Regions from separate parts of the Streptomyces griseochromogenes genome, predicted to be linked through region 3. Evidence: riboswitches for the same ligand, from Rfam matches in the RefSeq annotation. Region 3 holds a riboswitch; each other region holds the start of a gene.
What was found. Region 3 has a riboswitch for cyclic di-AMP ahead of AVL59_RS45815 (M23 family metallopeptidase). Riboswitches for the same ligand answer to the same signal wherever they lie in the genome.
Positions count from the first base shown of each region.

Region 1 (9,573 bases), 530 kb from region 3:
AACCTGCGCCTCCAGCTGGAGGCGCAGAAGCTCGCCGCGAAGCTCGGTACCGACACCACCCAGCCCCCCTTCTGGAAGGCCCTGTCCCAGGCGTCCGCGGAACTCCACGTCGACCTCAACCCGCGATACGGCGCCTGGGACGTGCAGAAGAGCAGCCGTGTGGACGCGAAGACGCCATGGGTGCGGGACCTCACGACGGGGACGCAACAGCAGCCGGCGTAGCCGCACAGAAGCGGGAGCGAGCGGACGGGGCTTGCCGCCGAGCCGGCCTCGTCGGGGCGGCGGTGAGCAGGGACGGCGCCGGTCTGAGCAGGGATGCCGGTCATACGATCACATGACCCGCTCGACCCTGTGGACAACCGCGCCCGCGCCTTCGCGCCGTGGGTTACGTTCGGAGCGTGAACGAAACCACCCCCGAAGCCGCACCCGGCCGCATCGTCCTGCTCACCACCAGCCACCGGGTGGCGCCCGGCCTGCTGTCCTGGCCGGCATGGCAGGTACTGCGCGCCGCCGACGCCGTGCTGTGCGCGGACGGCGCGCATCCGCAGCTGCCGTATCTGCGCGAGGCCGGGATATCGGTGGCGGAGGCGTCCCCCACCGCCGAGGAGCTGGTCGAAGCCTGCGCGGGCGGGCGGACGGTGGTGGTCGTGGCCATGGGTGAGGGAGAGCCCGCCCTCACCGACGGCCTGGCCCGCCTGGCCGGCACCGGCCGCGTCCGCATGCCCGAGCTGGAGCTGCTCCCCGCCTCCTACGACCTGCCCGGCGCCCGCCTCCTCGACCTCGTCCAGGTCATGGACCGCATCCGCGCCGAATGCCCCTGGTCGTCCCGCCAGACCCACCTGGGTCTCGCGAAGTACGGCATCGAGGAGGCGTACGAACTGGTCGAGGCGATCGAGGCCGGCGACCGCGAGGAGCTGCGGGAAGAGCTGGGCGACGTCCTGCTCCAGGTCGTCTTCCACTCCCGCATCGCCGAGGAGGACCCGGACGCGCCGTTCTCCATCGACGACGTGGCCGGCGGCATCGTCGCCAAGCTCATCCACCGTCACCCGCACGTCTTCGGCGACGAGACGGCCGAGACGCCGGAGGACGTCAAGGAGCACTGGCTGCGCACCAAGGCGGAGGAGAAGCGGCGTACCTCGGTCACCGAGGGCGTCCCGCTCGGTCAGCCCGGCCTCGCCCTCGCCGCCAAGCTCGCCTCCCGCGCCCGCACGGCTGACCTGGACGTGCCCCTGCCCCAGGGCGAGGGCATCGGCTACGAACTGCTGGCACTGGCGGTGCGCGCCGAGGCGGACGGCGTGGATCCGGAGGCGGCACTGCGGGCGGCGGCGCGGGTGTACCGGGACGCGATCAGGAAGACGGAGGGCTGATCGGGCGGAGGACGAATTCCGCAGGGGGACTTGGGGCACACGGGGCGTCAAGTAGTGGCCCTCTCACTACCGTTGAGCCGGGCGCCGAGGAGTACGCGGACACATCACCGTATGTGTGGCTCGCGGTGATGGGCGCCGCGGCCGACGACGGACCCGCCACGGTCGACGCCGTGGCCCGGGCGGCGCACCGGGAGGTCTCTCCCCGTGCGGAGGTGGGCGTCGGCGAGGCCAGGGTGGTGCTCAGTCATCTGCTGCGCCGATGGGCCGGCCACCGGATCCGCCAGGCTGCCGCCGCCGGCCACAGGAGAGCCGTGACGGACCTCGCGTCCGCTCCCGATACCGTCAAGGAGTGACCGAGCAGCTCCACCCCCCGACGGCCCCCGACCTCTTCACCTGGGAGTTCGCCACCGACCCCTACCCCGCCTACGCCTGGCTCCGCGAGTACGCCCCCGTGCACCGGACGCGGCTGCCCAGCGGGGTCGAGGCCTGGCTGGTCACGCGGTACGCCGACGCCAAGCAGGCCCTCGCCGACCAGCGGCTGAGCAAGAACCCCGCGCATCACGACGAGCCCGCGCACGCCAAGGGCAAGACCGGCATCCCGGGCGAGCGCAAGGCCGAGCTGATGACGCACCTGCTGAACATCGACCCGCCGGACCACACTCGGCTGCGCCGGCTGGTCAGCAAGGCGTTCACGCCCCGCAGGGTCGCCGAGTTCGCGCCCCGGGTGCAGGAGCTGACCGACCGCCTCATCGACGGGTTCGCCAAGACCGGCTCCGCCGACCTCATCCACGAGTTCGCCTTCCCGCTGCCCATCTACGCGATCTGCGACCTGCTCGGCGTCCCGCGCGAGGACCAGGACGACTTCCGGGACTGGGCGGGCATGATGATCCGGCACGGGGGAGGGCCGAGAGGCGGGGTCGCGCGGTCCGTCAAGAAGATGCGGGGCTATCTCGCCGAGCTGATCCACCGCAAGCGCGAGGCGCTGCCCGCCGAGCCCACTCCCGGCGAGGACCTGATCTCGGGCCTCATCCGCGCCTCCGACCACGGCGAGCACCTCACCGAGAACGAAGCCGCCGCCATGGCCTTCATCCTCCTGTTCGCCGGCTTCGAGACGACCGTCAACCTCATCGGCAACGGCACCTACGCCCTGCTCACCCACCCCGAGCAGCGCCACCGCCTGCAGACCTCCCTGGCCGCCGGGGAGAAGGACCTCCTGGAGACCGGAGTCGAGGAACTCCTGCGCTACGACGGCCCGGTGGAGCTGGCGACCTGGCGGTTCGCCACCCGGCCGCTCACCATCGGCGGGCAGGACATCGCCGCCGGCGACCCGGTGCTCGTCGTGCTCGCCGCCGCCGACCGGGACCCGGAGCGGTTCGCCGACCCGGACGTGCTGGACCTGTCCCGCCGGGACAACCAGCACCTCGGCTACGGCCACGGCATCCACTACTGCCTGGGCGCCCCCCTCGCCCGGCTGGAGGGCCAGGCCGCTCTCGCCACCCTCCTGACCCGGCTCCCCGATCTGCGGCTCGCGGCCGATCCGGCCGAGCTGCGCTGGCGTGGCGGGCTCATCATGCGCGGCCTGCGCACACTCCCCGTGGAGTTCACGCCCGCCCCCTGAACACACCGGCCGAGGCGAACCGTCCGACGTTCAATACCGTGATCTTCACGTGATCTGCGCGGCATTAACTTGTGACAAGTGATCGTCTGCCTATACGTTCACCCATCAGCGTGGCGCTCCGAGTTCCATCCGCCGCGCGGTCCCCGTTGTCGCACGAAAGGCATCCGCATGCTCTCCGGGAACGGCCGTCACCGTCGCCCCCGTCAGGCCCCGGCCCTCCTCGTCGCGGCCGGAGTGACCGGCTCCGCCATCGCCATCCCGTTGCTCGGTGCCGCGAGCGCCAGTGCGGCGGACGGCACCACATGGGACAAGGTGGCCGAGTGCGAGAGCGGTGGCTCCTGGAGCGCGGACACCGGCAACGGGTACTTCGGCGGCCTGCAGATATCCCAGGACGACTGGGACAAGTACGGCGGCACCGCGTATGCCTCCAGTGCCGACCAGGCGAGCCGTTCGCAGCAGATCGCCGTCGCCGAGAAGATCCTCGACGACCAGGGCACCACCCCCTGGGCCACCTGTGCCCTCCTCTCCGGTCTGACCTCCAACTCCGGCTCCGTGGACGTCGACACGGGCGTCGGCGGTTCCGGCTCGTCGCAGGAAGGCGACTCCCAAGGAGCCGATGGGCCGTCAGAATCTGGAGATAATTCCGACTCGTCCGGACTTCCTGATTCGCCGTCTTCGTCCGACTCGTCCAAGGGTGAGAAGGTCAAGCCGTCCCCGAGTGAGAGCAAGGACACCGGCTCCGAGAAGGGCAAGGAGAAGGGGAAGGAGAGCGGCGAGGGCAAGCGCAAGGGTGCCGATACGCCTAAGTCCGACAAATCCTCTCGTCCTGACCCCGGGAGCGAGCAGGGCAGCGAGTCCCCCACCGCGGACCCCGCAAGGGAAGACTCGGACAATTCCAATCAGACCGGCGGCTCTTGGAGCCTGGTCGACACCGGCGCCCTCAGCAGTGGCGGACGTCACCGTGGTGGCAGTGCGGACGAAACCGCGGCGAACGGTCAGAGTGCCGCTCCGTCCGGCCGTCACGCCTCCCGTGACGCCGGCACCTACACCGTCCGCGAGGGAGACACCCTCTGCTCCATCGCCGACTCCCTTGACGTCGACGGCGGATGGCGCGCGCTCTACGCCGAGAACAAGAAGGCCATCGGCGCCGACGCGAACCAGATCGCTCCCGGTCAGACCCTGGATGTCGGTACGGAAAACGGTGGAAAATAGCGGGAGTTGACGCCCTGCTTCACGGCTAATGTCCGGTTTGGTGAAAGTGTGGGATGAGTCTCAGAAGCCCTGATCGTCTTTGAAATTCCGCCGAGCGCATGTCTACGGTCGAGGCCGCTCGTCACCACGAGCCCCGGCCATCGCAACGCCGAGTCCTGCCAGCGATCGCCCGGGAACAGTCGTCGCGTCATGCGCCGTAGGCAGGAGCGGGGGACCCAAGGTAAGTGCCGGGCCCGGCAGTTGAGGCTGCTGGAACCGGCTGGGGGTGAAGCCGTGCCTCTTCGGGAGGTGCGGCCGGGCAACTCAACCGGCCCGAACCCGACAGCTCACCTCGCAGGCGTCGGTGAGGGGATCGATCCATGCTGTTTTCCGGCAAGGGCAAGCACCGTCGTCCGTCCAAGGCCACCCGGGCCATCGCGCTGGCCGGTGTCACCGGTGCCGTCGTCGCCGCCCCGCTGATGGCGGCCGGCAACGCCTCCGCCGCCACCACCTCGGAGTGGGACGCGGTCGCCCAGTGTGAGTCCGGCGGCAACTGGTCCATCAACACCGGCAACGGCTACTACGGCGGCCTGCAGTTCTCCGCCTCCACCTGGGCCGCGTACGGCGGCACCGCCTACGCCGCGCAGGCCAACCAGGCCACCAAGGCGCAGCAGATCACGGTCGCCGAGAAGGTCCTCGCCGCCCAGGGCAAGGGCGCCTGGCCGGTGTGCGGCACGGGCCTGTCCAGCACCCCGTACAACGGCTCCGCGCCCACCACCACGTCGAAGAGCGCCCCGGCGAAGACCACCGCGCCCAGCACCCGCTCCACCGACACGCAGGCCGCCACCCGCTCCACCGAGCGCACGGCCCCGGCGAAGAGCAAGACCGTCACCACCCCGACCGGCAAGAAGGTCAAGAAGGGCGACGGCGAGTACAAGGTCGTCAAGGGCGACACCCTCAGCTCCATCGCCGAGAAGCACCACGTCAAGGGCGGCTGGCAGAAGCTGTTCGAGCTGAACAAGGACATCGTCGAGGACGCCAACCTCATCTACCCGGGCCAGCAGCTGCACCTGAAGTGACACCTGGTTCCCACCGCAGCCACAGCGCTCTCACAAGGCCGTCCCCCACGCTGAAGGCCTCGTGAGGGTCATCCCCCCCGTCCCCACGGGCTCCCCGTCCCGGCGCGTGTTCCCCCGTACGCGCCGGGACGGGGCTGTTTTCGCTTCCGGCCCCGCCGCTCCCGCCCTGTGTTTCCCCACTGTTCGGCCGGGTCTCATCCGGAAGCCTCTTTGTTTCGCACGAGAACAAAAGGTACCGTCGGCGTGTCCACGGGACGGTCGGTCGGTGGCCGACGCCCCCGGGACGGTTAGGCTCTAGTCGCAAGGCACACCAGCCCCGCACTACCAGCGTCACATCCACGAAGGAGATGCTCGTGCCGTCCATCGACGTCGTCGTAGCCCGGGAAATCCTGGACTCCCGAGGCAACCCCACGGTCGAGGTCGAGGTCGGCCTCGACGACGGCAGCACGGGTCGTGCCGCCGTTCCGTCCGGCGCCTCCACCGGCGCCTTCGAGGCCATCGAGCTGCGCGACGGTGACCCCAACCGCTACCAGGGCAAGGGCGTCGAGAAGGCCGTCCTCGCCGTCATCGAGCAGATCGGCCCGGAGCTGGTCGGCTACGACGCCACCGAGCAGCGCCTGATCGACCAGGCCATGTTCGACCTGGACGCCACCGACAACAAGGGCTCCCTCGGCGCCAACGCCATCCTCGGTGTCTCCCTCGCCGTCGCCCACGCCGCCTCCGAGGCCAGCGACCTCCCGCTCTTCCGCTACCTGGGCGGCCCGAACGCGCACCTGCTGCCGGTGCCGATGATGAACATCCTGAACGGCGGCTCGCACGCCGACTCCAACGTGGACATCCAGGAGTTCATGATCGCCCCGATCGGCGCGGAGTCCTTCTCCGAGGCCCTGCGCTGGGGCACCGAGGTCTACCACACGCTGAAGAAGGTCCTGAAGAACAAGGGCCTGTCCACCGGACTCGGCGACGAGGGCGGCTTCGCCCCGAACCTCGGCTCCAACCGCGAGGCCCTCGACCTCATCCTCGAGGCCGTCAAGGAGGCCGGCTACGCCCCCGGCCAGCAGATCGCCCTCGCGCTCGACGTCGCCGCCTCCGAGTTCTACAAGGACGGCAAGTACCTCTTCGAGGGCAAGGAGCGCTCCGCCGCCGAGATGACGGAGTACTACGAGGAGCTCGTCGCGGCCTACCCGCTCGTCTCCATCGAGGACCCGCTGTTCGAGGACGACTGGGCCGGCTGGAAGGTCATCACCGACAAGCTCGGCGACAAGGTCCAGCTGGTCGGCGACGACCTGTTCGTCACCAACCCGGAGCGCCTGGCCCGCGGCATCGAGGACGGCGCCGCCAACGCGCTGCTCGTGAAGGTGAACCAGATCGGCTCGCTGACCGAGACCCTGGACGCCGTCGAGCTGGCCCAGCGCAGCGGCTTCAAGTGCATGATGTCCCACCGCTCCGGCGAGACCGAGGACGTCACCATCGCCGACCTGGCCGTCGCCACCAACTGCGGCCAGATCAAGACCGGCGCCCCGGCCCGCTCCGAGCGCGTCGCCAAGTACAACCAGCTGCTGCGCATCGAGGAGATCCTCGACGACGCGGCGGTGTACGCCGGCCGCAGCGCGTTTCCCCGCTTCAAGGGCTGACCCAACCTGGCGTAAGGCCTAGCCAGTCGTACGTACGTCCCCGTACTCGGTCCCGTACCGTGTGCGGGGACGTACGCGCGTGGAACGGGAGGCGGGGAACATGGCCGTGAAGGACCGGGACCGGTTCTCCACCGCGACCAGGCTCAGGCTGCTCGGCGAGCAGACGGCGGCCCGGGTCTACCGCTCCCAGACCAAGCGCCAGGCGCGCCGCTCCCGGCTCACCGGCCGCGCCGCCCTGCTCGCCCTGGTGCTGTGCACGCTGATCGTCGCGCTCGCCTACCCGATGCGGCAGTACGTGTCCCAGCGCGCCGAGATCGCCGACCAGCAACGGCAGCAGGAGCGGGCCCGCAAACGCGTCGAGCAACTGCGCGACCTCAAGGCGCGCTGGCAGGACGACGCCTACGCCAAGCAGCAGATCCGGCGTCGGCTGCACTATGTGATGCCAGGTGAGACCGGGTACATCGTGATCGACCCGGGCGCGGCCAAGCAGTCCCGCGCCGACCTCGGGGCCGCCCACCGGCCCTGGTACGCGAACGTCTGGGACGGCGTCGACAAGTCCGACGCTTCCGACCAGTGAACCGACAGAAAGACAGCTGAAGACAGTCATGGAAACGCCTCCGCCGCCCACTCCGCGCACCGAGCCGACCGACGCGGACGTCGAGGCCTTCAAGCAGCAGCTCGGGCGTCCGCCGCGTGGGCTGCGGGCGATCGCGCACCGGTGCCCGTGCGGGCAGCCGGACGTCGTGGAGACGGCCCCGCGGCTGCCGGACGGCACGCCCTTCCCGACGACGTACTACCTGACGTGCCCGCGCGCCGCCTCGGCGATCGGCACGCTGGAGGCGGACGGCGTCATGAAGGAGATGACCGAGCGGCTGGGGAGCGACCCCGAACTGGCCGCCGCCTACCGGGCCGCGCACGAGGACTACATCCGGCGCCGGGACGAGATCGAGGTCCTGGAGGGCTTCCCGAGCGCGGGCGGCATGCCGGACCGCGTGAAGTGCCTGCACGTCCTGGTGGCCCATTCGCTGGCCGCGGGCCCGGGCGTGAACCCGCTCGGCGACGAGGCGATCGCCATGCTGCCCGAGTGGTGGCGCAAGGGGCCGTGCGTGCAGCCGCTCCAGGCGCCCGATCCGGCGGACGAGCACCCGGGCGAGCAGGGCGCGGTCTTCGACCCCGCCGAGGTCCGCAGCGGCTTCTTCGCCCACCGGCCGCTGGTCGCCGAGGGGTTCACCCGTGTCGCCGCCGTCGACTGCGGTACCAACTCGATCCGGCTGCTGGTCGCCGACGTCAACCCGGCCACCGGCGAGCTGCTGGAGCTGGACCGGCGCATGACGATCGTGCGGCTCGGCCAGGGCGTGGACCGCACCGGCCGGCTCGCGCCCGAGGCGCTGGAGCGGACCTTCGCGGCCTGCCGTGAGTACGCGGACGTCATCCGCGAACTGGGCGGCGCGTCGGTGCGGTTCGTCGCCACCTCCGCCTCGCGGGACGCGGAGAACCGGGACGAGTTCGTGCGCGGTGTCGTCGACATCCTCGGTGTCGAACCCGAGGTCATCAGCGGCGGCCAGGAGGCCGAGTTCTCCTTCACGGGAGCGACGAAGGAACTCAAGGGCCGCGAAGACATGGCCAGGCCGTACCTGGTGGTGGACATCGGCGGCGGCTCCACCGAGTTCGTCGTCGGCGACGGCCATGTGTCGGCCGCGCGGTCGGTGGACGTCGGCTGCGTGCGGATGACCGAACGGCACCTGGTGCACGACGGCAAGGTGAGCGACCCGCCCACCGAGGAGCAGATCGCCGCCATGAGGGCGGACATCGAGGCCGCCCTGGACCTCGCCGAGGAGACGGTCCCGCTGCGCGAGGCACGCACCCTGGTCGGCCTCGCCGGCTCGGTGACGACCGTGTCCGCGATCGCCCAGGACCTGCCCGAGTACGACTCCGAGCGCATCCACCACTCGCGCATCTCGCGCGAGCGCGTCCGCGAGATCACCGAACGGCTGCTGCGTTCCACGCACGCCGAGCGCGCGGCGATCCCGTCCATGCACCCGGGCCGTGTCGACGTCATCGGCGCGGGCGCCCTCGTGCTGCTCGCGATCATGGAGCGGACCGGCGCCGAGGAGGTCGTCGTCAGCGAGCACGACATCCTCGACGGCATCGCGTGGTCGGTGGCGTAGCTCTCTTTTGTTACTGGCCAGTAGCCGTCGGCTGAGCAGGTCGGATAACGTCTGAGCGGGGCTGAGGGGTCCTCAGGGGCCCCTCGGTGACGGCCGGTCGGAAAAGTTCGTGAAGTTCTTCACAAGGATTTCCGGGTCGTGGAACCCCGAAGTGGGGCCGGTTGGCCCTTCCAGGGGCCGCTGAGCCGTTTGAACATGTTCAGACGGTGGGTGTAAGGGGGGCCCGGAAGGGGTTGTTCCGGGGGTGTCGCGAGATGCTCACGAGCACCCCGCGTGCCCAGAGAGGCAGCTCACGCGGCCTTGACAACGGGTCAGACCGCCCAGTGGTTCCCCCTCGCCGTCATGACCTGCGTCACGCGGGCCGCGGAGTTTAGCACAGGCCCTGTCGGACCTTGTGAAGGGGCGCACGAGCACCCCTGCCAAGGCGGGTGGATACTCGATGGCATGAGCACCACGGAGCGTCCCAGGATCCTCGTAGTAGGCGGTGGGTACGTAGGCCTGTACGCAGCTCGGCGC
Region 1 covers NZ_CP016279.1:9,939,000-9,948,572, reverse strand. The annotation lists gene AVL59_RS43295 (SurA N-terminal domain-containing protein) at 1-222, shown strand, start outside; gene AVL59_RS43290 (nucleoside triphosphate pyrophosphohydrolase) at 399-1,367, shown strand; gene AVL59_RS43285 (hypothetical protein) at 1,481-1,720, shown strand; gene AVL59_RS43280 (cytochrome P450 family protein) at 1,717-2,985, shown strand; gene AVL59_RS43275 (LysM peptidoglycan-binding domain-containing protein) at 3,154-4,197, shown strand; cyclic di-AMP (ydaO/yuaA leader) riboswitch at 4,380-4,552, shown strand; gene AVL59_RS43270 (transglycosylase family protein) at 4,557-5,255, shown strand; gene eno (phosphopyruvate hydratase) at 5,603-6,889, shown strand; gene AVL59_RS43260 (FtsB family cell division protein) at 6,990-7,466, shown strand; partial or broken gene AVL59_RS56240 (DUF501 domain-containing protein) at 7,495-7,896, shown strand; gene AVL59_RS56235 (Ppx/GppA phosphatase family protein) at 8,101-9,057, shown strand; gene AVL59_RS43250 (NAD(P)/FAD-dependent oxidoreductase) at 9,502-9,573, shown strand, end outside.
Region 1: another riboswitch for cyclic di-AMP. It lies ahead of AVL59_RS43270 (transglycosylase family protein); the one in region 3 lies ahead of AVL59_RS45815 (M23 family metallopeptidase).

Region 2 (9,573 bases), 6.0 Mb from region 3:
CGGGTCGCGTGTCCACACCGCACGGGCCCGGGCGGCAAGCAGCCGGGTGTGCCAGAGCTCGATGCGATCGTCGGGATCCGGAGGCGCGGTGGCGTGCGTCCAGGAGGCCGTCTGCGGCGGTGACAGCAGGAGACGGTAGGGCAGTTCGATACCGGTCCGTGGATTCGCGGCGTCCGCGAGGGGGTTCTCCGGGCCGGGTCCGGGAGTGATGGTCCCTGGCGCGGCGGGGGTGGCCCTCGGCTCGACGGTTCTCGCTCCCGGTCCCACGGCTGTGGCGGGGAGGAGCCCGGCGAGCAGACCGGCGTCCGCCGGACCGTGCGGACCGTGCCGAGCGGTCAGTTCCGCCACGGTCCGGGCCAGGCGCAGCGCCTCGAAGGCATCGGCGGGCCGGCCGGCCTGGATCTGCCGGAGCCCGGCCGCCACGGCCGGTTCACGCGCGGCGTCCACCACGCGCGGCGGAAGCTTCCCCATCGCGGTGAGCAGCCCGGACTCGGTGTATTCGATGACGTCCCCGGCTCCCACGGCGAACACCAGCACGCTGTGGCCGCTGATGCGGGAGGCGACCGGCGGCGGCTTGTGCGGCTCGCTGCCGGATACCTGCGCCCCGGGCTCCGGCAGGCCCGGGCTCACCTCGAGGAAGGCCTGTTCGGTGACGTGCTGCGGTCCGAAGGTGACCACGAGATAGGCAGGTCGGTCCGGGTCCTGTCGGACCAGACGCCGCGCACCGAGCAGCGGTCGGTCCAAGCGCAGGCCCGGAAAGCCGAATTGAAGATCAAGCAGATCGATCGCCCGTAACAAACGGTACGGGCCTGGCGGTTGCGGCGCGCCCATGCGCTTCCCCCGTCACTGAGTCCCCGGGTCTTCCAGACACTGGTCAGGTGTCAGTAATGAGTGTTGCAGAAGCCGTTCGGGCATGTCGCAAAATGCGAAATCGGATCCGAGCATCCCGCCGGTGTACCGATTCTTCGTACGTGCGCTTCGATCGGCAGCACGTCATCTACGCGCCGGACGGGCCGATACTCCATACCATCCGATCCGTTCGAATTTCCCTTGAAATTGATCAGCCAGGGAATTTCCCGTGGCGGCGCACATTCCGGAAGGGAGGGCGCTTGGCCGCGCGGGGTGGGGTGAGAGGCGTGCGAGGTGGGCGCGCACACGCCTCCGCGCCGGTCGACCGCGATATGAGCGGTCGCGAACAGGCTCAGGCGCGCCGGCGGATCATTCGCCACGCCGGCGCGTCCGGCCTTTCATCGCCACCGGTCGTCAGGCCGGGCGGACCACACTGTGGATGATCGAGTCGCCGCCGTAGTAGATGGATTCCTCGCGGACGTAGGCGCCGGGCTTCGGGGCGTGGATCATCATGCCGTTGCCGATGTAGATGCCGACGTGGCTGATGTCGTCGTAGAAGAAGATGAGGTCGCCGGGCTGGGCGTTGGTCAGGGACACCGTCGTACCGACGTTCACCTGGTCGTAGGTCGTGCGCGGCAGGGAGACGCCGGCGGCCTTCCAGGCGGCCTGGGTGAGGCCCGAGCAGTCGTAGGAGCCGGGCCCGGTCGCGCCCCAGACGTACGGCTTGCCGATCTGCGCGCGGGCGAAGGCGAGAACCTTCGCGGCCTTGGCGGCGTAGGTGGAGTCCGACGAGGTGGAGGTGCCCGAACCCGAGGACGAACCGGACCCCGAGGAGGAGCCGGAGCCGGAGGACGAGCCCGAGGCCGAGCCGGAACTCGACGTCGAGCCCGAAGACGCGCTCCCCTGCTTCGCCGCCTGCGCGGCCGCGGCCTGCCGCTTGGCGAGCTCCGCCGCCTTCCGCGCCGCCGCCTCCTGCTTCTGCTTCTCGATCGCCGCGAGGCGCGCCTTCTCCTCCGCCGTGAGCTTGGACAGCAGCTCCCGCGCTGTGGACAGCTTCTTCTGGATGGTGGACTTGGCGGTCCGGAGGTCGTTCTGCGACCGAGTCAGCGTCGCGAGGCTCTTACCGGCCTCCTGCCGCGTCTTCAGGGTCGCGGACTGCTCGGTGACGAAGTCGTCGACGGCGCCCTTCTGGCGCGAGGTCAGCCGGCTCATCAGCTGCGACTGGTCGAAGTAGTCCTGCGGGGAGTCCGCGAGCAGGAAGGTCGCGGTGTCGGGCGCGGCGTCCCCGGTCCGGTACTGGGCCGCGGCGAACATCCCCAGTTCTTCCCGCGCCTTGTTGAGCTTGGCCGTGCGCTTGGCCAAGTCGTCGCGCAGGGTGTCGACGCGCTTACGCTCGTTCGCGGTCTTCTCGTTGGCCGCGTCGTACTTCTCGGTCGCCGACTCGGCCTGTCGGTACAGGTCGTCGACCTTCTTCTGAACCTCTTCGAGGCTCGGCTTGCCGTCGGCGGCGGGGGCGGCATCGGCGGTCTGGGACAGCAGGGCCACCGAGGTGAGAGCGGCCGTGGCGAGCACGGGGGTGCGTATGCCGACTACGCGCGTACCCGTCGGGCGCGACTTGCGGTGCGACGCCAAGGGAGGCGACTCCTTCCATGTTCCGCCTACCGAGTTAGCTGTCGGGTTCGGGCGGGTGGTTCGGAAGGGTTGCCCTACGACCCTTTCCCCGGAAGGGAGTTGGGCCGATTCACCCCAAGGTCGGTGGGTCCCCGGCTCCGGCTGCCGTACGGGCGCGCCGGACTCGGCGGAGGCCGCTCGGCCCGGCGACGTTCGCCGGTGGGGGTCGGGCGGCCTGGCGGGAACGCTAGCCAACTCGTGTGGCCCCTGTGAAGGCTGGTGGGCGATATGCCCGATACATTTTCGTGACCTTTTCCCGGCGGCGTCGTTGAGTGCAGTCAATCCGCCTCGATGCCGTATGAGTTGTCCTGAATTGCAACGCCTGTAATCGGGTCAGTATTCGTCCGGCCGGAGCTGCCCGCGGATGGCCACAAGTCGGCACGCCCTTCCCCGCCCTTTCAGGGGCGATTCCAGCAGTTCCGGGGCGGGAGGCGGGTCCCTCCTCCCGAGACCGTCGGCAAGCCGTCCGAAAAGTGTGGCTTCGCGAGGCAGGGCAGGGCCGAAGCGGGAAGCCGCAGCGTGGTGGTTCCGGCGCGGGCGACTCGGTGTGCGGGAATCCGGCTGCTGCCGGATGGTGGGGAGATGCGGACGTCCGATGCGATGAGCGAGGCCGATTTCCGGTCCCTGCACCGGCGGCTCAGGGACAAGGCGCCCGGCGGCCGCGCGGGCCGGGGCGCCCTGGAGACGATCACCGGGACGCAGGTGCTGGCGGCCGTCCGCGAGGTGCGGTCCGGACGTGCGGTGTCGCTCGCGGCCCCCGTGAACACGCGGATCGCACCGGACGACGCCGATCCGGCCGAGCACCGGCTGACCGCTCCGGCCAGTGGTCACCCTCGTGCGCGCGGCCTGGATTTCGCGCGCGATCGTTTCGCCATGAACATTCACGGCGACGTGGACTCCCACCTCGACGCGCTGTGCCATGTCATCTACGACGGCACACTGCACGGCGGCCTGCCGGCCGCGGACGTGCTCTCACCGGACGGCGCCGACGCCCTGTCCGTCGACCTGGCCCGCGACGGCATCGTCGGCCGTGGGGTTCTCCTGGACATTCCCCGGCTGCACGGCGTCCCTTGGCTCGAACCCGGGTCGCACGTGACCGCTGACGACCTCGCCGCCGCGGAGGCCGAGCAAGGGCTTCGAGTGGGCAGGGGCGACATTCTCCTCGTGCGGGTCGGCCACCGCCTGCGGCGCGAGGAACTCGGCCCCTGGGACGTGTCCGGCGCTCGTGCCGGGCTCCATCCGGGCGCCATGGAGTTCGTGGCGGAGCGGGAGGTGTCCGTGCTCGGAAGTGACGGCAACAACGACACGGCCCCCAGCGCCGTGCGGGAGGTCGGCTTCCCGGTGCATGTACTCGCTGTCCACGCGATGGGACTGCCGCTGCTCGACTATCTGCGGTTCGAGGACCTCGCACCGGTCTGCGCGCGGGAGGGCCGCTGGACGTTCCTCTGCGTGATCGCCCCGCTCCTGCTGCCCTCGGCCACCGGTTCCCCGGTCAATCCCCTCGCCATACTGTGACGGGTGACCCGCCTCGTACGGGTCCCCCGCGGGAAACGAGCTACCGGCGGTGACCCCGCGCGCACGTCCGTGCGCATGGGGTCCCCGGCTGTCGCCGGCCGGTGCGGTCGTCGACCGGAAACCGACCGCGCGCCGCCGCCCAGGCTCACCCGCACAGCCCGACTCGCCGGGCACAGCACCCGGAGATACGTTGGGGAACGGGGCCGGACGGTGGCTGGGGCTGACGTCTCCTTCACCCCAGAAGGACCGGACAAAGCTCCGAGGGTGGTGGCCGGCATGACCGAAGCGCAGCATTACGACGTCATTGTCATAGGCACAGGTGCGGGTGGTGGCACCATCGCCCACCGGCTGGCGGACACGGGAAAACGGATCCTTCTGCTCGAGCGCGGCGACTATCTGCCCCGTGAACGCGACAACTGGGACTCCACCGCGGTCTTCGTCAAAGGAAAGTACCGCGCTCCGGAGTTCTGGTTCGACAAGAACGGAAATCAATTTCCGCCCGAGGTCAATTACTACGTGGGCGGCAACACCAAGTTCTACGGAGCCGCGCTCTTCCGCATGCGACCGGAGGACTTCGGCGAGCTCCGGCACCACGACGGCATCTCGCCCGCCTGGCCGCTGCGCTACGAGGACTTCGAGCCCTACTACACCCAGGCCGAACATCTCTACCTCGTGCACGGCCGGCACGGCGAAGATCCCACCGAGGGTCCTACCAGCGCCCAGTACGCCTATCCGCCGGTCCAGCACGAGCCTCGCATCGAGCAGCTCAGCCACGACCTGGAGAAGCAGGGTCTGCACCCCTTCCACCTCCCGATCGGGGTGAATCTCACCCAGGACGAACGGGGCCGGGCCGTACACACCAGCGCCTGCATCCGCTGCGATCGCGTCGACGGCTTCCCCTGTCTGGTCGGCGCCAAGTCCGACGCCCAGGTCATCTGTGTCGACCCCGCCCTGCGCCACGCCAATGTCGAGATGATCACCCATGCGGACGTTCGGCGCCTAGAAACGGATACGACCGGCCGGAGTGTCACCAAGGTCGTCGCCACCGTGGGGGACGGAGACCCCTCCACCGTGGAGTTCGGCGCCGACATCGTGGTCGTGGCCTGCGGTGCCGTCAACTCCGCCGTCCTGCTGCTGCGTTCGGCCGATGACCGGCACCCCCAGGGGCTCGCCAACAGCTCGGACGTGGTGGGCCGGTACTACATGCGTCACAACAACATGGCCCTCATGGCCGTGTCCCGGGAACCGAACGACACCAAGTTCCAGAAGACTCTGGCACTGCACGACTGGTACCTGGGATCCGACGACTGGGACTACCCCTTGGGCGGGATCCAGATGCTCGGCAAGTCCGACTCCGAGCAGATCCACGGCGAAGCGCCCCGCTGGGCCGGGGCGGTCGCCCCGGACATGCCGTTCGAGGTGCTGGCCCACCACGCGGTCGATTTCTGGCTGTGCGGGGAGGACCTGCCGGTCGCGGAGAACCGTGTCACCCTGGACCGGGACGACGGGATCCACCTCGCCCTCGACGAGAAGAACAACATCGCCGGGCTGGAGCGCCTGCGGCACAAACTGCAGGGCATGCTCGAACACCTGGGCATGCACGAACACCATCTCCTGTCGCGGAGCCTCTACCTGCACAAGGGCATGCCCATCGGCGCCACGGCGCACCAGGCGGGCACGGTCCGCTTCGGCGGCGACCCCGCGAGCTCGGCCTTGGACGTCAACTGCAAGGCCCACGACCTCGACAACCTCTACGTCGTCGACACGAGCTTCTTCCCGAGCATCGGAGCGGTCAATCCCTCGCTGACGGCCATCGCCAACGCCCTGCGTGTCGGTGACCACATCGCGGAGCGACTGCGATGACCTCCCACCCACCGGCCGACGGCAGCACCCTGCCGGATCCACCACTGATCACACCGCTCCAGGACCTGCTTGCGAACGCCGAGCGCGGCGAGTTGGAGAAACAGATACGCCGACTGCTGGAGCAGTACCGGATCGTCGACGTGGCCCGCAAGGTGGTCGGAGTCGGGAATGTGGGCACCCGCTGCTGGATCGCGCTGCTGCTCGGCAGGGACGCCGAGGACCCGCTGTTCCCGCAGGCCAAGGAGGCCGACGCATCGGTGCCGACGCCCTTCGCCGGTGCGGGCCGCTTCCGGTCGCAGGGCGAGCGGGTGGTCTGTGGCCAGCGGCTCATGCGGACCACGAGTGACATCTTCCTGGGCTGGGAGCGGGTCGACGGCATCGACGGCATCGACGGCATCGACGGCATCGACGGCCGCCGACGGGACTTCTACGTCAGGCAGTTGCGCGCCTGGAAGGGCATCGCCGAGCCCGAGAGGATGCCGCCGGCCGGACTGGAGACTTTCGGTGGGATGTGCGGTGCCACGCAGGCTCGCGCACACGCGAGGTCGGGTGACCGGATCGCCATCGCCTCGTATCTGGGCAGCGGTGACGCCTTCGACCGGGCGCTGGTGACGTTCGCCGAGCTCTACGCCGACCAGAACGAGAGGGACCACCAGGCACTCGTCGATGCCGTCCGTACGGGACGGGTCACAGCGGCAGCGGCCTGAGCAGGGGACCAGCAAGGAGACCGCCATGGATCGCTACCCGCCCATCGCCGACCACGGGCTCATCGGGGACCTGCAGACCGCGGCTCTGGTGTCGTCCCATGGCGTGATCGACTGGTTCGCGACACCGCGCTTCGACTCGCCCAGCGTCTTCGCCGCCCTGCTCGACCACGACGGCGGCGGCTACTTCCTGCTCGCGCCGGAGCACCCCGAAGGGACCTGGAAACAGCTCTACTACCCGGACACCGCCGTCCTGGTGACCCGCTTCATGTCTCCGGACGGAGTCGGCGAGATCGTCGACTACATGCCGGTCCAGCCGGGCACGACAGCGGCCGACCGGCACCAACTGGTGCGTGTCGCCCGCACGGTGCGCGGCACCGTGCGGTTCGAGCTCGTATGCCGGCCGCGGTTCGACTACGCACGGGCCGGCCACCGGCTCGACCTGACGCCTGAGCGGGCGACGTTCCACGCCCCGGGCGCGACCGCCCACCTCCAGAGCAGCGTCCCGCTCGAACAGGACGGGCAGGACGTCCGGGGCGCCGTCACGCTCAACGCGGGAGAGGTGGCCGTCGCGGTGTTCACCGTGGGCCCGCCCGGCGGACAGGCGCCACCGTCACCCACCACCGAGGGGATCGCCGAAGACGCCTGGAGCAACATCGACTTCTGGCAGCTGTGGGTGCGCACCTCGCGCTACCGCGGCCGCTGGACGGACATGGTGTACCGCTCCGCCATCACCCTCAAGCTCCTCACCTACGCCCCCTCGGGCGCACCGGTCGCCGCGGCCACCATGGGGCTGCCCGAGCAGGTCGGCGGTGAGCGCAACTGGGACTACCGGTACACCTGGGTGCGGGACGGATCCCTGTCGATCCGGGCCCTGCTCGATCTCGGTTTCGTGGAGGAGGCGACCCGCTTCATCCACTGGCTCGGTGACCGCCTCCACGCCCACGAGGGACCGGACGGCGAACCCCTGCAGATCATGTACCGGGTGGACGGTGACCCTCATCTGACGGAGGAGATCCTGGAGCACTTCGAGGGCTACCGCGGCTCCTACCCGGTCCGGGCGGGCAACGCCGCCTCCGACCAGCTGCAGCTCGACATCTACGGCGAGGCTCTGTACGGCCTGGCCGAGGGCCGTGTGGTCGGCGAGCAGGCGGGCTATCACGGGTGGAAGGGCCTTGCGGCCACCCTGGACTGGCTCGCCGACTCCTGGGACCGGCCCGACGAAGGGATCTGGGAGACCCGGGGCGGGCGCAAGGACTTCACCTACAGCCGGGTGATGTGCTGGACCGCCTTCGACCGCGGGCTGAAGCTGGCGGCCGAGTTCAGCAGGCCGGCCGACACCGTGCGCTGGACCCGTGCCCGGGACGAGATCCTGGAACAGGTCATGCAGCACGGCTGGAACGAGAAGGAGCAGGCCCTCGTCCAGTACTACGGAGGCGACGTCCTGGACGCGTCGCTCCTGCTCGCCCCCCGGGTCGGATTCATCTCCCCCCGAAGCCCCGGCTGGCTCAGCACCCTGGACGCCATGGACCGCGTCCTCGTCTCCGACAGCCTGGTCTACCGTTACGACCCCCAGGCGTCTCCCGACGGGCTGCGCGGCACCGAAGGAACGTTCAGTCTCTGTACGTTCCTGTACGTCGACGCCCTCGCCCGCGCGGGACGACTCTCCGAGGCCCGCTATGCCTTCGAGAAGATGCAGACCTACGCGAACCACGTCGGCCTGTTCGCCGAGGAGATAGGTCCGAGCGGAGAACAACTCGGCAATTTCCCGCAGGCTTTCACCCATCTCTCCCTCATCATGGCCGCCACGACGCTCAATGACGCGCTCGACCGGCTCTGGCAGCGAGTGTGACACCACAGCGCGAGGACGATCACCCCACGGCGCGGTCGGGCCGCCCCCCGGCCGACGGGCTCGCCACTGATCGGGCGAAGATCCTCAGCCGGTCAGCCCAACGCGGGCTCGATCACGGTGCGGCTCCTCGTCCACGGTGTTTGTGTGGCGCCTGAACCTCCGGGCCGTGGCCCGGCTGATCCGGGCCAAGGAGTGGAGGAGACAGACATCGTGAGTGCCACCGAGGGCGCACCGCAGAACGTGATCCCCGCGCATCTGCTCAAGGGGCAGAAGGCGCTCGTCACCGGCGCCAACTCCGGGATCGGCCGGGCCACGGCCGTCGCCCTGGGCCGGGCCGGAGCCGACGTGGTCGTGAACTACGTGGCCGGGCGTGAGGACGCCGAGCAGGTGGTCGAGGAGATCAAGGCCCTCGGGGTTCGGGCCGCGGCCTACGAGGCGGACGTGTCCGACGAGGACCAGGTCGTGGCGATGATGGACCGGATGGTCCAGGAGTTCGGCACGATCGACATCCTGGTCGCCAACGCCGGACTGCAACGCGACGCCTCGTTCACCGAGATGACCCTCGCCCAGTGGCAGAAGGTGCTGGACGTCAACCTCACCGGGCAGTTCCTGTGCGCGCGCGAGGCGACGAAGGAGTTCCTCCGGCGCGGCGTCGTGCCCGAGGTCTCACGTGCCGCCGGGAAGATCATCTGCATGAGCTCGGTGCACCAGATCATCCCGTGGGCCGGGCATGTGAACTACGCCTCCTCCAAGGGCGGCGTCCAGATGATGATGGAGACCCTCGCCCAGGAACTCGCCCCGAAGAAGATCCGGGTGAACGCGATCGCCCCCGGGGCCATCAAGACCCCCATCAACCGCAGCGCCTGGGAGACCCCGGAGGCCCAGAAGGACCTCCTGCGGCTGATCCCCTACGACCGTGTCGGCGATCCCGAGGACATCGCCAACGCGGTCGTCGGCATCGCCTCCGACCTCATGGACTACGTCGTGGGAGCCACCCTCTACGTGGACGGCGGGATGACCCTCTTCCCCGGCTTCGCCACCGGCGGCTGACTCGCCCCGTTCCCGTCGGCCCCCAGAGAGACACCCATGCACTTCACGGTCCCTTTGCTGGCGGACGCG
Region 2 covers NZ_CP016279.1:4,477,935-4,487,507, reverse strand. The annotation lists gene AVL59_RS19075 (hypothetical protein) at 1-744, opposite strand, end outside; gene AVL59_RS19070 (C40 family peptidase) at 1,264-2,481, opposite strand; cyclic di-AMP (ydaO/yuaA leader) riboswitch at 2,490-2,660, opposite strand; gene AVL59_RS19065 (cyclase family protein) at 3,103-4,035, shown strand; gene AVL59_RS19060 (GMC oxidoreductase) at 4,312-5,898, shown strand; partial or broken gene AVL59_RS19055 (DUF2252 family protein) at 5,931-6,605, shown strand; gene AVL59_RS19050 (glycoside hydrolase family 15 protein) at 6,631-8,454, shown strand; gene AVL59_RS19045 (SDR family oxidoreductase) at 8,665-9,504, shown strand; gene AVL59_RS19040 (cytochrome ubiquinol oxidase subunit I) at 9,541-9,573, shown strand, end outside.
Region 2: another riboswitch for cyclic di-AMP. It lies ahead of AVL59_RS19070 (C40 family peptidase); the one in region 3 lies ahead of AVL59_RS45815 (M23 family metallopeptidase).

Region 3 (9,573 bases):
TCGCCGAGCTGGAGTCGGGGAATCTTGACGCGGCCTGTGAGCAGGGAGTGCGGGCCGTGGAGGTGGCCGGTCGGATCTCCTCCGCTCGGACCACGGAGTATGTGAAGGATCTACTGCATCGGTTGGAGCCGTATGGGGATGAGCCGAGGGTGGTCGAGTTGCGGGAGCGGGCCCGGCCTCTTTTGATGATGACTCCGGCGTAGGCGCTCCGCCGCGGGCCGGGTGCCGATGCGTCTGCCCGGCTGATGCGGGTTCGGGGCTGGGGAGGGCGTCTGTGGTTGATCGCGCCCACGCGGCGGAGCCGCACATCGGCACAGTCCCGCGTCCCTTCGGGCCGCGCTTCGCCCTCCCGAGTTTGAAGGCGTTGTCAGTGGCGCAGTGCACTATCGAGGTGGGAGGTGGTGCAGGTGCGGGCGGGTGCGTACGACTGTGACGTGCTGGTGGTCGGGGGCGGGATCGTCGGGCTGTCCACGGCGTATGCGATCACGCGGGGCGCGCCGGGTACGCGGGTGACCGTGCTGGAGAAGGAGCCGGGCCCGGCCCGGCACCAGACGGGGCGCAACAGCGGGGTCATCCACAGCGGGATCTACTACCGGCCGGGCTCGCTCAAGGCGCGGTACGCGGTGCGGGGCGCGGCCGAGATGGTGAAGTTCTGCGCCGAGTACGGCATCGCGCACGCCGTCACCGGGAAGCTGATCGTGGCCACCGAGCGGGAGGAGCTGCCGCGGCTGCACGCGCTCGTGCAGCGGGGCCGGGAGAACGGGATTCCCGTGCGGGAGCTGCGCGCCGCGCAGATCGGCGAGTACGAGCCCGAGGTGCGGGGCCTGGCGGCCATACACGTCGGTACGACCGGTGTGTGCGACTTCGTCGGCGTCGCCCGGCAGCTGGCGCGGGCCTCGGGGGCGGAGATCCGCTACGGCGCGCGGGTCGTGCGGGTGGACCGGCGCCCGGAGCGGGGCGTGGCCGTGCTGACCGCGGCCGGGGACGTCGTGCGCGGGCGGGTGCTGGTGAACTGTGCCGGGCTGTACTGCGACGAAGTGGCGCGGCTCACCGGGGACGAGCCCGGGGTGCGGATCGTGCCGTTCCGGGGGGAGTACTACGAACTGGCGCGGCCCGAGCTGGTGCGGGGGCTGGTGTATCCGGTGCCGGATCCGGCGTTCCCGTTCCTCGGGGTGCATCTGACCAGGGGGATCGACGGGGGTGTGCACATCGGGCCCAACGCGGTGCCGGCACTGGCCCGTGAGGGGTACGGGTGGGGGGTCGTACGGCCTCGGGAGCTGGCCGGGACGGTGGCGTGGCCGGGGTCCTGGGTGATCGCCCGGCGGCACTGGCGGTACGGGGCGGGGGAGCTGCGGCGGTCGGTGTCCAAGGGGGCGTTTCTGGGAGCCGTGCGCAGACTGCTGCCCGCGGTGGAGGTGGAGGATCTGGTGCGGGCCCCTGCCGGAGTGCGGGCGCAGGCGGTGTTGCGGGACGGGACGCTGGTGGACGATTTCCTGATTCGCGAGGGGGCACGGGCTGTGCATGTGCTGAACGCGCCGTCTCCCGCGGCCACCGCTTCACTGCCGATCGGCCGGGAGGTCGGGCGGCGGGCACTGGAGATGCTCGGCTCGCTGTAGTGCCGTCCCAGGGGCTCCCGGCCTCCCTGGCCCCCGGCCGATGGCCGCCCTCCCCCGGCCGATGCCCACCCGGCACCCGGCCGATGGCCGCCCTCCCCCATCCCGACTCGGTGGCCCGAGAAGGCGCCGTAAAATCGGTCTCACTGTGTCTGACTCCCTGAATGCCCCCGAAGCCCCGCGGCCCGCTGCCGGCGAGTCGTCGTCCGTGCACATCCCCGGCGTGTCCGTCCGGCACACCCGGGCCAAGGGGGAGCCACGGTTTCCGGACGGGCCCAAGGCCGACCCGGCCGGGTCGCACTTCGAGCGGCGGATCCGGAGTTTTCAGCCGCGCCGTAGCCGGGTGACGGCCGGACAGGCCGATGCGCTGCAGCGGCTGTGGCCCAAGTGGGGGCTGGACATCGACGGGCAGCGGGTCATTGATCTCGGCGAGCTGTTCGGCAACGACAAGCCCGTCGTGCTGGAGATCGGGTTCGGGATGGGCGAGGCCACCGCGCAGATGGCCGCCGGGGACCCGGACACCAATGTCCTCGCCGTCGACGTGCACACGCCGGGGCAGGGCAATCTGCTCAATCTCGCCGACCAGAACGGCCTGTCCAACGTCCGGGTGGGCAACGGGGACGCGATCATCCTGCTCAGGGAGATGCTCCGGCCCGACTCGCTGGACGGCCTGCGCGTGTACTTCCCGGACCCCTGGCCCAAGAAGCGGCACCACAAGCGGCGGCTGATCCAGCCCGAGTTCCTGTCGCTGGCCGCGACCCGGATGAAGCCGGGGGCGCTCGTGCACTGCGCGACGGACTGGGAGCCGTATGCCGAGCAGATGCTGGAGGTGCTCACCGCGCACCCGGACTTCGAGAACACGCAGGACGACGGCGGTTTCGCGGCGCGTCCCGAGTTCCGGCCGCTGACCCGTTTCGAGGGGCAGGGACTGGACAAGGGACATGTGGTGAACGATCTGCTCTTCCGTCGCGTACCGCATCAGGACCAGTAGCGAGCAGAGGTCGATGCCTTGGCCACCAGCCCTCCGTACCCGACCTACTCCCCCGGCCCCGGACGCGGAGCGCATCCGCACTGGTGGCAGCGCCGATGGGTGCGCTACGGAGCGCTGATGACACTGCTGGCGCTGTCCGGCCTGGTCATCCTCGCGCTGGTGCGCCGGCAGACCGGCACGGAAGGCTTTCTGGTCGGGCTGGGGCTCGCCGTCCTTCCCGTGCCCTGGCTCATAGCCGCCTTCCGCTGGCTGGACCGGGTCGAGCCGGGGCCCTGGCGCAACCTGGTCTTCGCCTTCGCCTGGGGCGCCTGCGCGGCCGCGCTGATCGCCATCGTCGCCAACAGCTTCGCGACGAAGTGGATCGCCACGGCGACCGCCGACCCCGCCGGGGCCGACACCCTCGGCGCGACCGTGATAGCGCCCGTCGTGGAGGAATCGGCCAAGGCCACGGCCGTGCTGCTGGTCTTCCTCTTCCGCCGCCGGGACTTCACCGGGATCGTCGACGGTGTCGTGATAGCCGGGGTCACCGCCACCGGGTTCGCGTTCACCGAGAACATCCTCTACCTGGGCACGGCCTTCGGCGCCGACCAGCTCACCGGCGACCGCGGCATCGCCTCCGTCACCGCCGCCACCTTCTTCGTGCGCATCGTGATGTCGCCGTTCGCGCACCCCCTGTTCACCGTGCTCACCGGCATCGGCTTCGGCATCGCCGCGCTCGGTGCCGAACGGCAGCACGTCCGGCGTGTCCTGGTCCCGCTCGGCGGGCTGCTGCTCGCGATGAGCATGCATGCCTTCTGGAACGGCTCCTCGTCCTTCGGCGAGTACGGCTTCTTCGCCGTCTACGGCGTCTTCATGGTGCCCTCGTTCGGGCTGCTGACCTGGCTGGCGGTCTGGACGCGGCAACGGGAGCTGCGGACCGTACGGGAGGAGCTGCCCGCGTATGTGTACGCCGGGTGGCTGGGGCCCGCCGAGCCGTTCGTGCTCGGGTCGATGCGGGCGCGGCGGATGGCCAGGGACCACGCCCGGCAGCACTTCGGGGGGCGGCCCGCGGCCCGGGCCGTCGCGCAGTACGAGGCCTACGCCACCTCGCTGGCGTTCCTGCGGCAGCGGGGCCGGCGCGGGCGGGCCGGGGCCGACTTCGCCGTACGGGAGCGGGAGTTGCTCGCCGAGCTGTGGAGGCGGAAGGAGGTGGCCCGGCCGGCGTTGGAGTACGCGGCACGGGCATCCGCTCCGGCGCCGGTGTTCTGGGCGCCGTACGGGTATCCGGCGATGCCGCATCCCGCGTACAACCCGTATCGGTCGTAGCCGTCCGGGCTGCGGAGAGTTCGGCACCTCCCCCACTGCCTCAAGGGCGTGGGGGACCCCCCCCCGGCGCACGCCGTCGTGTCTGTCCGTCGTGTCTGTGCGCCGTCGCGACGGACAGCAGGTTCAGGCGGAAGCCTGGGTCAAGCGGTCCAGTTCCTCCTGGGTCAGCCGCAGCTCCGCCACCCCCAGCAGCGCCGGCAGCTGCTCCACCGTCCGGGCCGAGGCGATCGGGGCCGCCACCGTCGGCCGGGCGGCCAGCCAGGCGAGGGCGACCGTGGCCACGGAGGCCTCGTGGGCGGTGGCGATCTCGTCGAGGGCCGCGAGCACCTTCTGGCCGCGCTCGGACTCCAGGTGCCTGGCGGCCGAGCCGGCGCGGGCGCTGTCGACCCTCGTGCCGGGGCGGTACTTGCCGGTGAGGAACCCGGAGGCCAGGGCGTAGTACGGGACCGCCGCGACGCCCGCACGGGCGGCGAGGTCCTGCAGCGGGCCCTCGTAGGTGTCACGGGAGACGAGGTTGTAGTGGGGCTGGAGGGCCACATAGCGGGCCAGGCCCTCGCGCTCGGAGAAGTCGAGGGAGGCCGCGAGCCGCTCCGCGCCGATGTTGGAGGCGGCGATGTGCCGTACCTTGCCCGCCCTCACCAGTTCGTCGAGGGCGCCGATGATCTCCTCGACGGGCACGTCGGGCTTGTCGTAGTGGGTGTAGTAGAGGTCGATGTAGTCGGTGCCCAGACGACGCAGGGACGCGTCGGCGGCCGCCTTGATGTTGGCCGCGGACAGGCCCTGGTAATCCGGGTGCTGGCTGACCTTGGTCGCGATGACGACGTCCGAACGGTTGCCGCGGGACGCGAGCCACTTACCGATGATCGTCTCGGACTCTCCGCCCTTGTTGCCCTCGATCCACGCCGAGTAGGAGTCGGCGGTGTCGATGAAGTTGCCGCCGGCGGCCGTGTAGGCGTCGAGGACGGCGAAGGAGGTCTCGTCGTCCGCGGTCCAGCCGAAGACGTTGCCGCCGAGAGCGAGCGGGAAGACCTCGAGGTCGGAGGAACCGAGTTTGCGCAGAGAAGTCATGCTTCATGCCAACACCGGCGGTGGGTGATCACATTCCGCCGCCGGTGCCGCATTCCCGTGCCGAGAGACCCGTCAGGGGGTGAGGCCCTTGCCCCGCAGCCACGCCATCGGGTCGATGCCGGTGGACTGGCCGTTCGGGTGGACCTCCAGGTGGAGGTGCGGGCCGGTGACGTTGCCGGTGGCGCCGATGCGGCCGATGACGTCACCGGTGCTGACCTTCTGGCCGACGGAGACGCCGATCGAGGACTGGTGGCAGAACCACAGCTCGGTGCCGTCGTCCAGGGTGAGGACGGTGCGGTAACCGTAGGCGCCGGCCCAGCCCGCCTCGGTGATGGTGCCGCTGTGGATGGCCTTGATGAGGGTGCCCGTGGGGGCGGCGAAGTCGAGGCCGGTGTGGTAGCCGGAGGACCACATCGAGCCGGGCTGGCCGAAGGTGCCGGTGATCGTGTACGAGACGACCGGCAGCTTGTACTGCTTGGCCAGCTCGGCCAGGCGCTCTTCCTCGGCCTTCTTCTTCGCGGCGGCCTCGGCCTTCTCCTTGGCGTCGGCGGCCTTGGCGGCGGCCGCCTTCTGCGCCTTGGCGGCCGCGTCGGCGGCCTGCTTCTCGGCGGTGGCCAGGGCGGCCGCGGTGGCCTTGCTGTCGGCCTTGCTCTGCTGCTGCTCGGCCTGCGCCATGATCCGGTTGCGCAGGGCCTCGCCGGCGTTGCCGTCCTGGTCGCTGTCGGCGGAGGTCACACCGACGTTGCTGAGCGCGGCCTTGGGAGCGTCGGAGGCGGAGGAGCCGTCGTCGAACAGGGAGCCGACGGAGCCCAGGTCCGGCATCGAGAGGGACACCGGCGGCTTGCCGGTGTGGGCGCTGGCCATGCCGCCCGCGCCGACGGCGGCTATGACACCGACGCCGAGGACGGTGGAGCTGCGGGCGAGTCCGCCGCGCTGCTTGGCGACGCGGTGCCGGCCGCGTACCGGGCGGATGGACTCCTCGGTGGGGTTCCACTCCTCCCAGGGGCCCTCGTCGGTGCGGTAGTCGCCGTAGCCGAAGGTCTCGGACTCACGCTGAGCCGGCATGAACGGGGCTTCTGGGGCAGGCCGGTTGGACGCCACGCGGGCGTACTCCTTTCCTTCCTCCGCCTACCGGGTTAGCTGACGGGTTCGGAGCAGGAAGGTCTCCTACGCGCGTATACCGGTCGTGGATTCAAGCGGTTCACGACGGCATCCGCGCGATTCACCCCAAGGTGGTGGTTCCCCGGTTCCCTCACGGGATTCGGCGCGTGCGCACGGAGCCGCCTCGGGTGACGGCTGGGACGACCGCGCTGCGTTATCGAACGTTAATAGACCCCGAGGCCAGATTCCAAGCCGTTCGGCTTGATCATTAACGGAATTCAGGGCGGACGTACACGTCACGACCGGCGGAAATCGGGCGAGTTGGCCGACGTTCAGGAGTCACAGCGGTTTTGATGGTGACTCAGATGTTATGCGGAGGGCTTCCGTCCGGTCACCGTGGGTGAGGATGGCCGGGCAAACACTCAGGGCCGGAATCCATTGCTGGATTCCGGCCCTGAGCCTTCAGTAGCGGGGACAGGATTTGAACCTGCGACCTCTGGGTTATGAGCCCAGCGAGCTACCGAGCTGCTCCACCCCGCGTCGTTGTGTCTCAAGCATACGTCATCCGCAGGACACGATGCACACGGGTTTCCGTGAGGCTCCGTTCAGGGCAGCAGGTGCGCGTTCGGCGCCTTCGCCCGGCCCTCGTGTTCCGGCAGCAGTACGACGTCCACGCCCGCGGTCAGCAGCACCCCGCTCCCGTCGGCCGCCGCGACGAACGTGTCCGGCTCCCGCCAGGCCGTGACCACCCGGCCGACCCCCGCCCGCAGGATCAGCTCGGCACACGGCGCGGGGCGGGAGGCGCGGCGGGAGCAGGGCTCCAGGCTGCTGTAGACGGTCGCGCCGGGCAGGCGCGGGTCGGCGGGGTCGATCTTCGCGAGGGCCGCCTCCTCCGCGTGCACCACGGGATCACCCCCTTCGCGCGAGTGGCCGCGCGCCAGCTCCGTGCCGTCGGCGGCGACCACCACCGCGCCGACGCTGAACGCCGTCCCGGAGGGAGGGCACAGGGCGGCCAGGTCGCAGGCGGTGCGCAGCCAGTGGTGGTCGGCGGCGGCCACCGGGCCGGCGCCCGGCGCGGTGGGCTCGTAGCGCATCAGCACGACGTCCTCGATCCGGCGGGTCTCGATGAGCCGGAGCCGGCCGCCCTGGTACGCCCCCGGGCCGAACAGACGCGGTGCCGCCGGGTCGCCGACGAACAGGGGGGCGAGGACGAGCTGGAGCTCGTCGGCGAGCCCCTGCTGGAGGAGCTGGGTGTGGACGGTTCCGCCGCCCTCGACCATCAGGCGCCGTACGCCGCGCACGTCGTGCAGGTGTGCCAGCAGGGCGCGCCAGTCGAGGCCGGGGCCGAGGGAGACCACGTCGGCGGTCCGGCCGAGGACGCGGGACGCCCGCTCGGCGCCCTCGCCCGTCGTGTACACGAGCTTCTCGCCGCCCGTGTGCCAGAAGTTCGCGGCCGGGTCCAGGTCGCCGGTGGCGGTGACGGTGACCTTCAGCGGGTACGCGGGCCTGCCCTCGGCCGTGCGGGCCGCGCGGCGCTCGGGGGAGTTCACCAGCAGGCGCGGGTTGTCGGCGCGGATGGTGCCGGCGCCGATCAGGATGGCGTCGACCGAGGCCCGTACCTCGTCGACCCGGTCGAAGTCGGCCGGGCTGGAGAGCAGGAGTCGTTCGGGACCGGTGTCGTCCAGGCAGCCGTCGAGGGAGACGGCGGCGGAGAGCAGGACGTACGGGTACGGCATCGGCGCGGTCTCCCTGGCGAGCGGTCGCGGTCTTGGTTCAAGTTTGAAACAAACTTACACTGGCGGCATGACGACCCGCTGGCTCACCCCCGAGGAGCAGCGCGCCTGGCGCGCCTACATCGCCGCCTCCCAGCTACTGGAGGACGCGATCGACCGACAGCTCCAGCAGGAAGCCGGCATGCCCCACCTGTTCTACTCCGTCCTGGCCAACCTCTCCGAGGCACCCGACCGGCGTCTGCGCATGACCGACCTCGCCGAGAAGCTGAAGATCACCCGCAGCCGGCTGACGTACGCGGTGACCCGGCTCGAGCGGGACGGCCTGGTGCGCCGCGAGGACAGCTGCCAGGACAAGCGCAGCTCGCTCGCGGTGCTGACCGACGCGGGGACGGCCGTGCTGGAGCGCACGGCACCCGGGCATGTCGAGACGGTCCGCGCGACCCTCTTCGACCGGCTCACGCCGGAGCAGGTGCGGCAGCTGGAGGAGATCTGCACGGGGATCACGCGCGGGCTGCAGGGCGACGAGGCCGAGGCCGGGGCGGGCGACGTCCCGTGGCGCCGCCGGTCGTCGTGCCCCTCCTCCCGGCCCGAGGGCTCCTGAGCCACACCCGCCACACGCGAGGCAAGCCACACCGGCCGCACACGAGGCAATTGCTTTAACTTTGAAGCATAGGGTAGGGTCTCCACGACCGACTGCTTCAAAACTGAAGCAACTGCCTCGGAGGGACCCGCATGCCCGACACCCCCGCCGCCACACAGCGCGCCCGCGTCCGGGTACCGCTGCGCTTCCACGACGGTTACCGCGTCGACGCCGAACTCGTCACCTTCCACGGTCTCGCCGACGGACAGGAGCACGTCGCCGTCGTCCTCGGCGATCCCGGCCCCGTTCCGCTGGTCCGCCTGCACTCCGAGTGCCTGACCGGCGACGTCTTCGGCTCGGCCCGCTGCGACTGCGGCCCCCAGCTGCGCGAGGCGGTCGAGCGCATCGCCGACCGCGGGGGCGTCCTGCTCTACCTCCGCCAGGAGGGGCGCGGCATCGGTCTCTACAACAAGCTCGACGCCTACGCCCTCCAGGACCAGGGCCTCGACACCTACGAGGCGAACGCCGCGCTCGGCCTGCCCGAGGACGCCCGCGACTACACGGCCGCCGCGCAGATGCTGCGGGCCCTCGGCATCGGGGAGCTGGATCTGCTCTCCAACAACCCCGACAAGGCGGAGCAGTTGCGCTCGCTGGGGGTCGTCGTCCGCGACCGGGTGCCGACCGGCGTCTTCACCACGGCGCACAACGTGCGTTACCTCCGCGCGAAGGTCCTGCAGACGCAGCACACTCTGCCGCTCGCGGAGCTGAGCGAGCTGAGCGCGGGCTGACGCCTCGGTCTCCACGGCCGCCGGCGACCGTGGAGGCCGAGATCGAGGCCGGGGGGGCCGAGGCCGGGCGGTCGACCGGCTTCGGCGACCCGGCGAGCCGCTGGAGAGGGCAGAAGGCGGTGTCCGGCTCGAAGGACGGGGCCGGACGACTGTCCAGGGCGGCGACGGAGACGTAAACTCATCGCAAAGCCACCCGATGAGGGTGTGGTGCACATGAGTCCTTCCCACAACCTCGTGAGGCCGCTCGAGCAGGTGACGGCCTCCTACCGCTCCGCGCGGCCACGTCCGCCGCGCGAGGTGACCGACGCACGGAGAGCCGACCAGCTCGCCGCGTGGGTGGCTCTCAGCCTGGACGAGCCGTCGGCCCTCAAGAACCTGCAGGACGCGGCGGCGG
Region 3 covers NZ_CP016279.1:10,468,470-10,478,042, forward strand. The annotation lists gene AVL59_RS45790 (MFS transporter) at 1-203, shown strand, start outside; gene lhgO (L-2-hydroxyglutarate oxidase) at 399-1,616, shown strand; gene trmB (tRNA (guanosine(46)-N7)-methyltransferase TrmB) at 1,762-2,604, shown strand; gene AVL59_RS45805 (PrsW family intramembrane metalloprotease) at 2,623-3,909, shown strand; gene AVL59_RS45810 (aldo/keto reductase) at 4,033-4,977, opposite strand; gene AVL59_RS45815 (M23 family metallopeptidase) at 5,050-6,078, opposite strand; cyclic di-AMP (ydaO/yuaA leader) riboswitch at 6,088-6,254, opposite strand; tRNA gene AVL59_RS45820 (tRNA-Met) at 6,545-6,618, opposite strand; gene AVL59_RS45825 (dihydrofolate reductase family protein) at 6,684-7,814, opposite strand; gene AVL59_RS45830 (MarR family winged helix-turn-helix transcriptional regulator) at 7,882-8,412, shown strand; gene AVL59_RS45835 (GTP cyclohydrolase II) at 8,544-9,179, shown strand; gene AVL59_RS45840 (GAF domain-containing protein) at 9,393-9,573, shown strand, end outside.